2 regions of the Frankia sp. BMG5.23 genome follow, and region 1 is predicted to be linked to the other one. Evidence: predicted binding sites of a transcription regulator. Region 1 holds the regulator's gene; the other holds the start of a gene.
The links. The regulator LexA, encoded in region 1, represses DNA repair genes until DNA is damaged. The targets are predictions, from matches to a motif close to CGAACNNNNGTTCG.

Region 1 (4,415 bases):
TCGCGGAATGGTGCGGTAGCGGGCCGCGTTGAGAACGGATGGTATGACACTTCCTGCTGACGCCTTCGATGCGTCCACTCTCGACAGATCCCTCATCAAGCTGACCGAAGCCGATTCGTCTTACCTGCCGAACTTCTTCGACGATTCTGGGGACGGTTTCGACCTGGAGGATCGCGCCGCGTTGCGGCGGGTTCCCGGTCTCGCCACCGAGCTCGACGACGTCACCGAGGTCGAGTACCGGCAGCTGCGGCTGGAGCGTGTCGTCCTCATCGGCGTATGGACGTCGGGTTCCCCGCGGTCGGCCGAGAGCTCCATGGCGGAGCTCGCGGCGCTCGCCACGACCGCCGGTTCGGTGGTGCTCGACGCGCTCGTGCAGCGTCGCGACCGGCCGGATGCCGCGACTTACGTCGGTTCGGGCAAGGCCCGCGAGCTCGCCGAGGTCGTCGCGGCGACCGGCGCGGACACGGTGGTCTGCGATGGCGAGCTCACCCCGGGTCAGCTGCGGCAGCTGGAGGAGGTCGTCAAAGTAAAGGTCATCGACCGGACGGCCCTCATCCTGGACATCTTCGCCCAGCACGCGACCTCTCGCGAGGGCAAGGCCCAGGTCGAGCTCGCGCAGTTGCAGTACATGCTGCCCCGGCTGCGTGGGTGGGGTGAGTCGATGTCGCGGGCCGCGGCCAGTGGCGGCGGCCGGGCGCCCATCGGTACCCGTGGTCCCGGTGAGACGAAGATCGAGACCGATCGTCGGCGGCTGCGGGCCAGGATGGCGCGGTTGCGCCGCGAGCTCGCCGCGATGACGACCGTGCGGGAGACCAAGCGTTCCGCCCGGCGGCGGGGTGAGGTCCCCAGCGTGGCGATCGCCGGTTACACCAACGCCGGTAAGTCGTCGCTGCTCAACCGGCTGACCGGCGCGGGTGTCCTGGTCGAGGACGCGCTGTTCGCCACCCTTGATCCGACCGTGCGGCGGGCGACCCTGCCGGACGGCCGGGCCTTCACCCTGACCGACACCGTCGGATTCGTCCGGCATCTGCCGCATCAGATCGTCGAGGCGTTCCGCTCGACGCTGGAAGAGGTCGCCGATGCCGATCTCATCCTGCACGTTGTGGACGGATCATCGCCGGAGCCGGCCGCGCAGATCTCCGCCGTGCGCGAGGTTCTCAACGACATCGACGCGGGCGGCGTTCCCGAGCTGATCGTCGTCAACAAGGTGGACGCCGTGGAGCCGACGGTCGTCGCGGGGTTGCGCCAGCTCGCCCCGGACGCCGTGTTCGTCTCGGCACGCACGGGCGAGGGGCTGGCCGCGCTGGTCGACGCGCTCTGTGCCCGGGTGCCGCATCCCGACGTGGAGATGCGCGTGCTCGTGCCCTACACCCGGGGCGACTTGGTCTCCCGGGTGCACGCGAACGGCGAGGTGCTCACGATGGAGCACACCGAGACCGGTACCCGGCTGTCCGCCCGGGTTTCCTCGGGACTCGCGGCGGAGCTGCACGCCTACCGGGCCTGAGCCCAGGAGCGATCAGACGCGAGGCAACCCGGCCGGCCGCCCGCCGGGCGGCCGGCCGATCCACATCAAACCCTGCGGAGCACAGCCACGATCCGGCCGAGGATGGTCGCATCCTCACCGGGGATGTCGGCGAAGGCCGAGTTCTCCGGATGTAGCCAGATCTTGCCGTCCCGAACCCGCAGACGCTTGACCGTCGCCTCCCCGTCGATCATTGCGGCGACGATCTCCCCGTTGTCCGCGACCGGCTGCTGGCGGACGACCACCCAGTCACCGTCGCAGATCGCCGCGTTGATCATCGAGTCGCCGACGACCCGGAGCAGGAACAGAGTGCCCTCGCCGACGATCTCCCTGGGTAGCGGGAAGACGTCCTCGACCGCCTGCTCGGCCAGGATCGGGCCACCGGCGGCGATCCGGCCCAGCACCGGCACGTAGGCCGCGTCCGACTTGCTTCCTTCGGTGGTGCCCGGCGCCGCCTCACCGACGATGGGAATCGTGCCCGCCACCGTCGTCGCGCCCGCGCCCACATCCGCGCGTTGCCGGGGGTGCTCGACGGTCAGCACCTCCATCGCTCTCGGGCGGTTCGGGTCCCGCCGCAGGTAGCCCTTCTCCTCGAGCACCTTGAGCTGGTGAGCCACACTACTGGTGCTGGTGAGGCCGACCGCCTCACCGATCTCCCGCACGCTGGGCGGATATCCGCGCCGCTCCACCGCGGCCCGGATGACCTCCAGCACCCTGCGCTGCCGGGGGGTCAGGCCCGCGTCCGTGGGGCCTTCGGGAAAGGCTCGCACGTTGCCGCGGGTTCCGCCCCGGCGCGTACCCCTGCCTTGGCTAGTCATCGCTTACCGCTCTCCTCGTCGCGTTTTTCTTCCGCCGTGCGGCCACCGGCCGGCCGGCGACCGCACGGCGGACCGTCCCGCTCCGGAAGCGGTCACCCACCGACTCGCCGCCGTCCGTGACCGGGGGAAACCGCCCGGTTCACACCCGACCGACTCGACGGTAACCGGCGGGTCGCAGAATCTCAAACGTCTGTTCGAGCGTGTCCCTGGCGGTTTCCGGTTCCCGATGCGACAATCGACCACGCGTTCGATCGAACGAAGGTTCGATCTTCGGTGTTCGGTGTCGTCGGAACGGGAGGGTGCCGTGGGATCCGCACACAGGGCGCGGGTCGTCGACCTGTCGATGGCCAGGGACCGGGTGGGTCATCGGCCGCCGGGTCGCCCGCCCGCACCCCCGCCGGGTCGCCCGCCCGCACCCCCGCCGCTCCGGCTGACCCGGCGGGGTCGGGTGGTGGTGGTATCGATCGTCGTGGCGGTCGTCGTGGCGGTAGCAATCATGATCATGCCTGGGGTGTCGATTGCCGGGCCGGATACCGCGGAGGCGCCGCGGCACCATCTGGTCATGCCGGGGGAGACGCTGTGGGAGGTGGCAGTGGCGCTCGACGAGAGCGCCGACACCCGGGTCATGGTGGACCGGCTGATGCGGCTGAACCACCTGCGGTCACCACTGATCGCCCCGGGCCAGTCGTTACTCCTTCCCTGACGCCCGGCTTCCCGGGTCCACGAGTGTCTCGGCGCAGGGTTCTCGCGCACCGTCGTCTTTCGTCCACGTGCGGTGCCACGTGCGATGCGGACCACACGGACCATACGGGGGTGCTGTCCTCATCTCTGGGGCCGTGCGCTACCTTGGACACAACATCTGGTGCTTACCGGGGTGTAAGTCATCCACAGGTTGTTCCACAGGTCTTCCGCGGGGAGCTGGCGGTCCATCCACAAGGTGGTCTGTCCGGCGTGGATGCCGGGTCCTCAACGGTGTCCCTCATCCCCGGTCCGGGGCGGTCGGCTCCGGCGCGGGCGAAGGAGGCGTAGCGCGTGCGGTGCCCGTTCTGCCGGCATCCGGACAGTCGCGTCGTTGACAGTCGGGAGGCCGAGGAGGGTTCGGCGATCCGCCGCAGGCGGTCCTGCCTGTCCTGCGGTCGCCGGTTCACTACGATGGAGGAGGCGTCCCTTCAGGTTCGCAAGCGCAGTGGGGCGGCCGAGCCGTTCAGCCGGGCCAAGGTCATCGCCGGTGTCCGCAAGGCCTGCCAGGGCCGGCCGGTGCGGGATGATGATCTCGCGCTTCTGGCGCAGCGGGTAGAGGACGCCGTCCGCTCGTCGGGGTCGGCGGAGGTGCCCGCGGAGGCGATCGGCCGGGCGATCCTCGGTCCGCTCCGTGAGCTCGACGAGGTGGCTTATCTCCGCTTCGCCTCGGTGTACCTGGCCTTCGAGTCGTTGACTGACTTCGAGTCCGCGATCGCCGCGTTGCGCTCCGAGGCCGCCGGACCTCCCACCACGCGGGATGGACCAGCACGACCGGTCCCGCGTGGCGCCGTCGATGTCTCGCCGGTGATCGGCACCCAGCAGGTGCATAGCAGGTAGGGCCGGGACCGCTCGACCGAAAGCGTCATACATCGCCCTGGCTCGCCGTGCCGGCCCGGTCCCGCCGGCGACGGGTGACATCCCGCGTCGCGGCCGTGCGAGGACCGCGGACCTCCCGGACGGCACGCATGCGGCCCGGCTCGACCTGGCTGGTGCCGTTCGCCGTGCGTGTGTTTGCCGTGCGCGTGCTCGTCCCCGCGGGCACCGCCGTGCGTCGAGGTCCGGCCCCGCACCGTCCCGACGTCCACTGGCTGCGGCCTGGGGCGGGGATGCCCACAACACATTGTTGAAGGTTGAAGCTGACGAGTGAAGACGAGGAGCGTCATGACCGACAGCCGCGGCACGAAGCCGAGCAGGTCAGCGGCGAAAGCGAGTGGGTTGAAGATCCAGCGGTCACGTACCACCGCCGGCGTCCACCCGTACGACGAGGTCACCTGGGAGTCCCGGGACGTCGTCATGACCAACTGGCGGGACGGCTCGGTCAACTTCGAGCAGCG
Region 2 (4,415 bases), on a different contig from region 1:
TAAGCTCGGCCGGACATGCCGTGCGCCGGCGTACGTGTGTCCATCCGCTGGTCCAGGCCGACCACTCGTCATGATTGGTCGGCGCGCCTCCGGGTGGCCCGCGTGCCCTGATGATCGTCCGGATGTGCTGACGGGCGGTTCCCTCTCAGATCCATCGCGTCGAGCACGTTCGAGACGGCACAGGTTCCGGTCGCGGTCCCTCCTGCCACGGAAGATCCGTGGCCGCCAGAGTCCACAGGAGGTGGGTTCAGCCTTGGCACGTCATTATGAGCTCATGGTGATCCTCGATGCTGACCTCGAGGAACGCACTGTCGCGCCCTCTCTCGACCAGTACCTCGGTGTCGTCCGTCAGGGCGGCGGCGTGGTGGAGAAGGTCGATGTCTGGGGGCGGCGCCGGCTCGCCTACGAGATCGCCAAGAGTCACGAAGGCATCTACGCCGTCATCGACCTTCATGCGGAGCCCGACGTCGTCGCCGAGCTCGACCGTCAGCTCGTCCTCAACGAGTCGGTCATGCGCACCAAGGTCATCCGGCTTCCAGAGCCGAAGAAGCCACGTCAGAGCCGCCGGGCGGCGGCATGATCCGGTCCGCGGCGACGGCAGTCCCCGTGCCGTCGTGGGCCGCCGATCTCCGGGAGAGTGCCCATGGCCGGTGAAACCGTCATCACCGTCGTCGGCAACCTAGCCAACGACCCCGAACTGAGGTTTACCCCGAACGGTGCCGCGGTCGCCAGCTTCACCGTCGCATCCACGCCGCGCACCCTCGACCGCCAGACCAACGAGTGGAAGGACGGCGAGGCGCTGTTCCTGCGCTGCTCCATCTGGCGCCAGGCGGCGGAGCACGTCGCCGAGTCGCTGCAGAAGGGCGCTCGGGTCATCGTCACCGGCCGCCTCAAGCAGCGGTCGTTCGAGACCCGCGAGGGTGAGAAGCGCACCGTGATCGAGCTCGACGTCGACGAGATCGGTCCGAGCCTGCGCTACGCCACCGCCAAGGTCGTCAAGGCCGCGCGTGGCGGTGGTGGCGGCGGTTACGGGGGCGGAGGCGGCTACGGCGCGCCTGCCGGCGCGCCCCCCGGCGCACCTGCCGGTGTTCCCGCGGGCGTTCCGGCCGGCGGCGGCTACGGCGGCGGTAGTGGTGGAGCACCCATCGATGACCCCTGGTCGCAACCGGCCGGCGGCTACTCCGACGAGCCACCGTTTTGAGCGGCCGGTCGTCGTCCTCGCGAACGACACAACGAGGTAGGAGCACACCCATGGCCAAGGCGGCCGTGCGCAAGCCCAAGAAGAAGGTTTGCGTTTTCTGCAAGGACAAGGTCGACTACATCGACTTCAAGGACACTTCGCTGCTGCGCAAGTACATCTCCGACCGGGGTAAGATCCGGGCCCGTCGGGTGAGCGGTAACTGCAGCCAGCACCAGCGCGACGTGGCGACGGCGGTGAAGAACAGCCGCGAGATGGCGCTGCTGCCCTACACCGCCTCGGCCCGGTAGGGGGTGGCAATGAAGCTCATCCTGACCCAGGAGGTCCCCGGTCTCGGCAGTCCGGGTGACATCGTGGAGGTCGCGAACGGGTACGGGCGTAACTACCTCGTGCCCCGCCGGTACGCGATCCTCGCGACCAAGGGCGCGGAGCGCCAGGTCGAGCAGATCAAGCGGGCCCGGTCGGCCCGCGCGGTTCGCGATCTCGGGCACGCTCAGGAGATCGCCGGTCAGCTCGGTGGCCTCAAGGTCGAGCTGACCAGCCGGGCGGGCAAGGAAGGCCGCCTGTTCGGTTCCGTGACGGCGGCCGATGTGGTGGAGGCGGTGACCGCCGCGGGTGGCCCCGAGCTCGACCGGCGCCGCGTCGAGCTCACCACGCCGATCAAGTCCCTGGGCGCCTACACCGTCGCCGTGCATCTGCATCCCGAGGTGACCGCGACCGTGAAGCTCCAGGTCACGCAGGCCTGATCAGGTCTGACCAGGGCAGGGCGGGCCTGATCGCGGCCGGATGGGCCCGAGGTCAGGCGGGTCTGACGGGGTGGCATCCGCCGTTTCTCCCGCTGTACCGCCGCGCTCGCTGTACGGGCTCCCCTGGCCGACCGTCTCAGGTGGTCGGCCAGGGGAGTTCGTTGTGTGTGGGGCAAGGGGCGACGACCAGATCCGAAACTTTTTCTCATCCACAGGGCACTCGGGATGCAGGCGCCTGCCAGCTAGGTTTCGTCGAGGTTGTGGTCTCGGGTGTCCACAGGTTTCCGATTTCCGTCCCGATGTCCTCCCCAGGTTTCGGCCGGTTGCCCACAGCTTTTCCACAAGGGCCTGTGGATAACTTTTTGGTGGGTGTGCCCGCCGGTCCGTAAGGTCGGACCCTCCAGGCCGAGGAAGGTACTTCTAGCCTGATCGGGCCAGGCCTCCTTCGGTGACGCGGGCGGCGCCCGGCGAGAGGCTCACCGGGCGCCGCCCGTTCGGTCCCTGCTGGAAGCCCCGGCCGGTCGGGGGCGGAGCGGTCGTTGACAGCGGTTCCGATCTGTACGAACATACGTTCGAATACGGGTCTACGGGAGTCCCGGGAGGGTGCGTCGTGAGCGTCACCGAGATCTCGCGTGGTTCCGGTGGGAGTGCAGAGTTCGACCGGACTCCCCCGCACGACCTGCCCGCTGAGCAGAGTGTGCTCGGCGGCATGCTGCTGTCGAAAGACGCCATCGCCGACGTCGTCGAGGTCCTGCGGACGGGTGACTTTTACCGTCCCGCGCACGGCCTCGTGTACGAGGTCATCGGCGATCTCTACGGCCGGGGGGAGCCTGCGGACGTCATCAGCGTCGCCGCCGAGCTCAGCCGCCGAGATCTGCTCGAACGGGTGGGCGGTCCGGCCTACATGCACACCCTCATCTCGAGCGTGCCCACTGCGGCCAACGCCGGGTACTACGCCCGTATCGTCGCGGAGAAGGCGGTCCTGCGCCGCCTCGCGGAGGCCGGCACCCGCATCGTGCAGCTCGCCTACGGCGCGGCTCCGGACGTCAGCGACGTCGTCGACCGCGCCCAGGCGGCCGTGTACGAGGTGACCGAGCGCCGGACGAACGAGGACTACCTGCCGCTGGGGGAGCTGCTCAACCCGGCGTTGGAGGAGATCGAGTCCATCCAGGGGCACGACGGTTCGCTGACCGGGGTGCCCACCGGTTTCGTCGACCTCGACGAGCTGACCAACGGCCTGCACGGCGGCCAGCTGTGGATCGTCGCGGCCAGGCCGGCCGTGGGCAAGTCGACCCTCGGCCTGGACTTCGCCCGGGCGGCGTCGATCAAGAACGGGATGGCGTCGGTCATCTTTTCGCTGGAGATGAGCCGCATGGAGATCACCATGCGGCTGTTGTCCGCCGAGGCGCGGGTGTCCCTGCAGAACATCCGCACGGGCCGGCTCACCGACGACGACTGGGGTCGCCTGGCCCGCCGGATAGGCGAGGTCGCGGAGGCCCCGCTGTTCATCGACGACAGCCCGCACCTGACGATGATGGAGGTCCGGGCGAAGGCCCGGCGGTTGAAGCAGCGTAACGAGCTGCGTCTGGTGATCCTCGACTACCTGCAGCTGATGTCGTCGCCCAAGAAGGTGGAGAACCGTCAGCAGGAGGTCAGCGAGATCTCGCGGTCGCTGAAGCTGCTCGCCAAGGAGCTCGACGTTCCGGTGGTCGCCATCTCCCAGCTCAACCGCGCCTCCGAGCAGCGGGCCGACAAGCGTCCCCAGGTCTCCGACCTGCGCGAGTCCGGAAGCCTGGAGCAGGACGCCGACGCGGTGATCCTGCTGTACCGGGAGGACACGGTCGAGAAGGAGTCGGCGCGCGCCGGCGAGGCGGACCTCATCATCGCCAAGCACCGCAACGGGCCGACTGGCACCGTCACCGTCGCCTTCCAGGGTCATTACTCACGGTTCGTCGACATGGCGAACTGAATTCTCGGCCCGGGAGCGGGACGAGGCCCACGGGTGGAGAGCGCCAGCGGCCCGCCAGCGGCCCGGGTGGGTGCCCGGGTGTGTTTGGCGTGGTCATGGTTCATGTTGGCGGACCGCAGATCTCCCGATGCTGCCAGACTGGGCGGTATGAGTTTCAGGATCATCCATGGCGAGTGAGAGGCGGGACGGCGGGCGGCCCGCCGGGGCGGTCCTCGAAGTTGCCCGGTTCGACATCAAACCGGGCAGCGAGGACGATTTCGTCGCCGCGTATCACGGGGTGCGTGCGGAGCTCGTCGGCACGCCGGGCTGTCGTTCCGCGCGGATGACCCGCGGGGTCGAGTCACCGTCGAGTTTCGTGCTGCTCGTCGAGTGGGACAGCCTGGACGCCCATCTGACGAACTTCCGGGAGTCGGAGCGGTTTGTCCGCTGGCGTGCCGCCCTCGGCCCGTACTTCGACGGCACCCCGACGGTGGCGCACAGCGCAGACGTCCCCGCCGCTCCC

Region 2: the regulator LexA is predicted to act here: its motif matches at 2,506-2,519, upstream of dnaB (replicative DNA helicase).

The regions. Positions count from the first base shown of each region.
Region 1 covers NZ_JDWE01000010.1:109,868-114,282, reverse strand. Annotated here, with positions in the region: gene hflX (GTPase HflX) at 44-1,504, shown strand; gene lexA (transcriptional repressor LexA) at 1,570-2,340, opposite strand; gene BMG523DRAFT_RS07310 (LysM peptidoglycan-binding domain-containing protein) at 2,645-3,043, shown strand; gene nrdR (transcriptional regulator NrdR) at 3,373-3,918, shown strand; gene BMG523DRAFT_RS07300 (vitamin B12-dependent ribonucleotide reductase) at 4,243-4,415, shown strand, end outside.
Region 2 covers NZ_JDWE01000022.1:15,617-20,031, reverse strand. Annotated here, with positions in the region: gene BMG523DRAFT_RS12045 (hypothetical protein) at 1-3, shown strand, start outside; gene rpsF (30S ribosomal protein S6) at 254-580, shown strand; gene BMG523DRAFT_RS12035 (single-stranded DNA-binding protein) at 644-1,201, shown strand; gene rpsR (30S ribosomal protein S18) at 1,252-1,488, shown strand; gene rplI (50S ribosomal protein L9) at 1,498-1,944, shown strand; gene dnaB (replicative DNA helicase) at 2,555-3,913, shown strand; gene BMG523DRAFT_RS12015 (antibiotic biosynthesis monooxygenase) at 4,080-4,415, shown strand, end outside.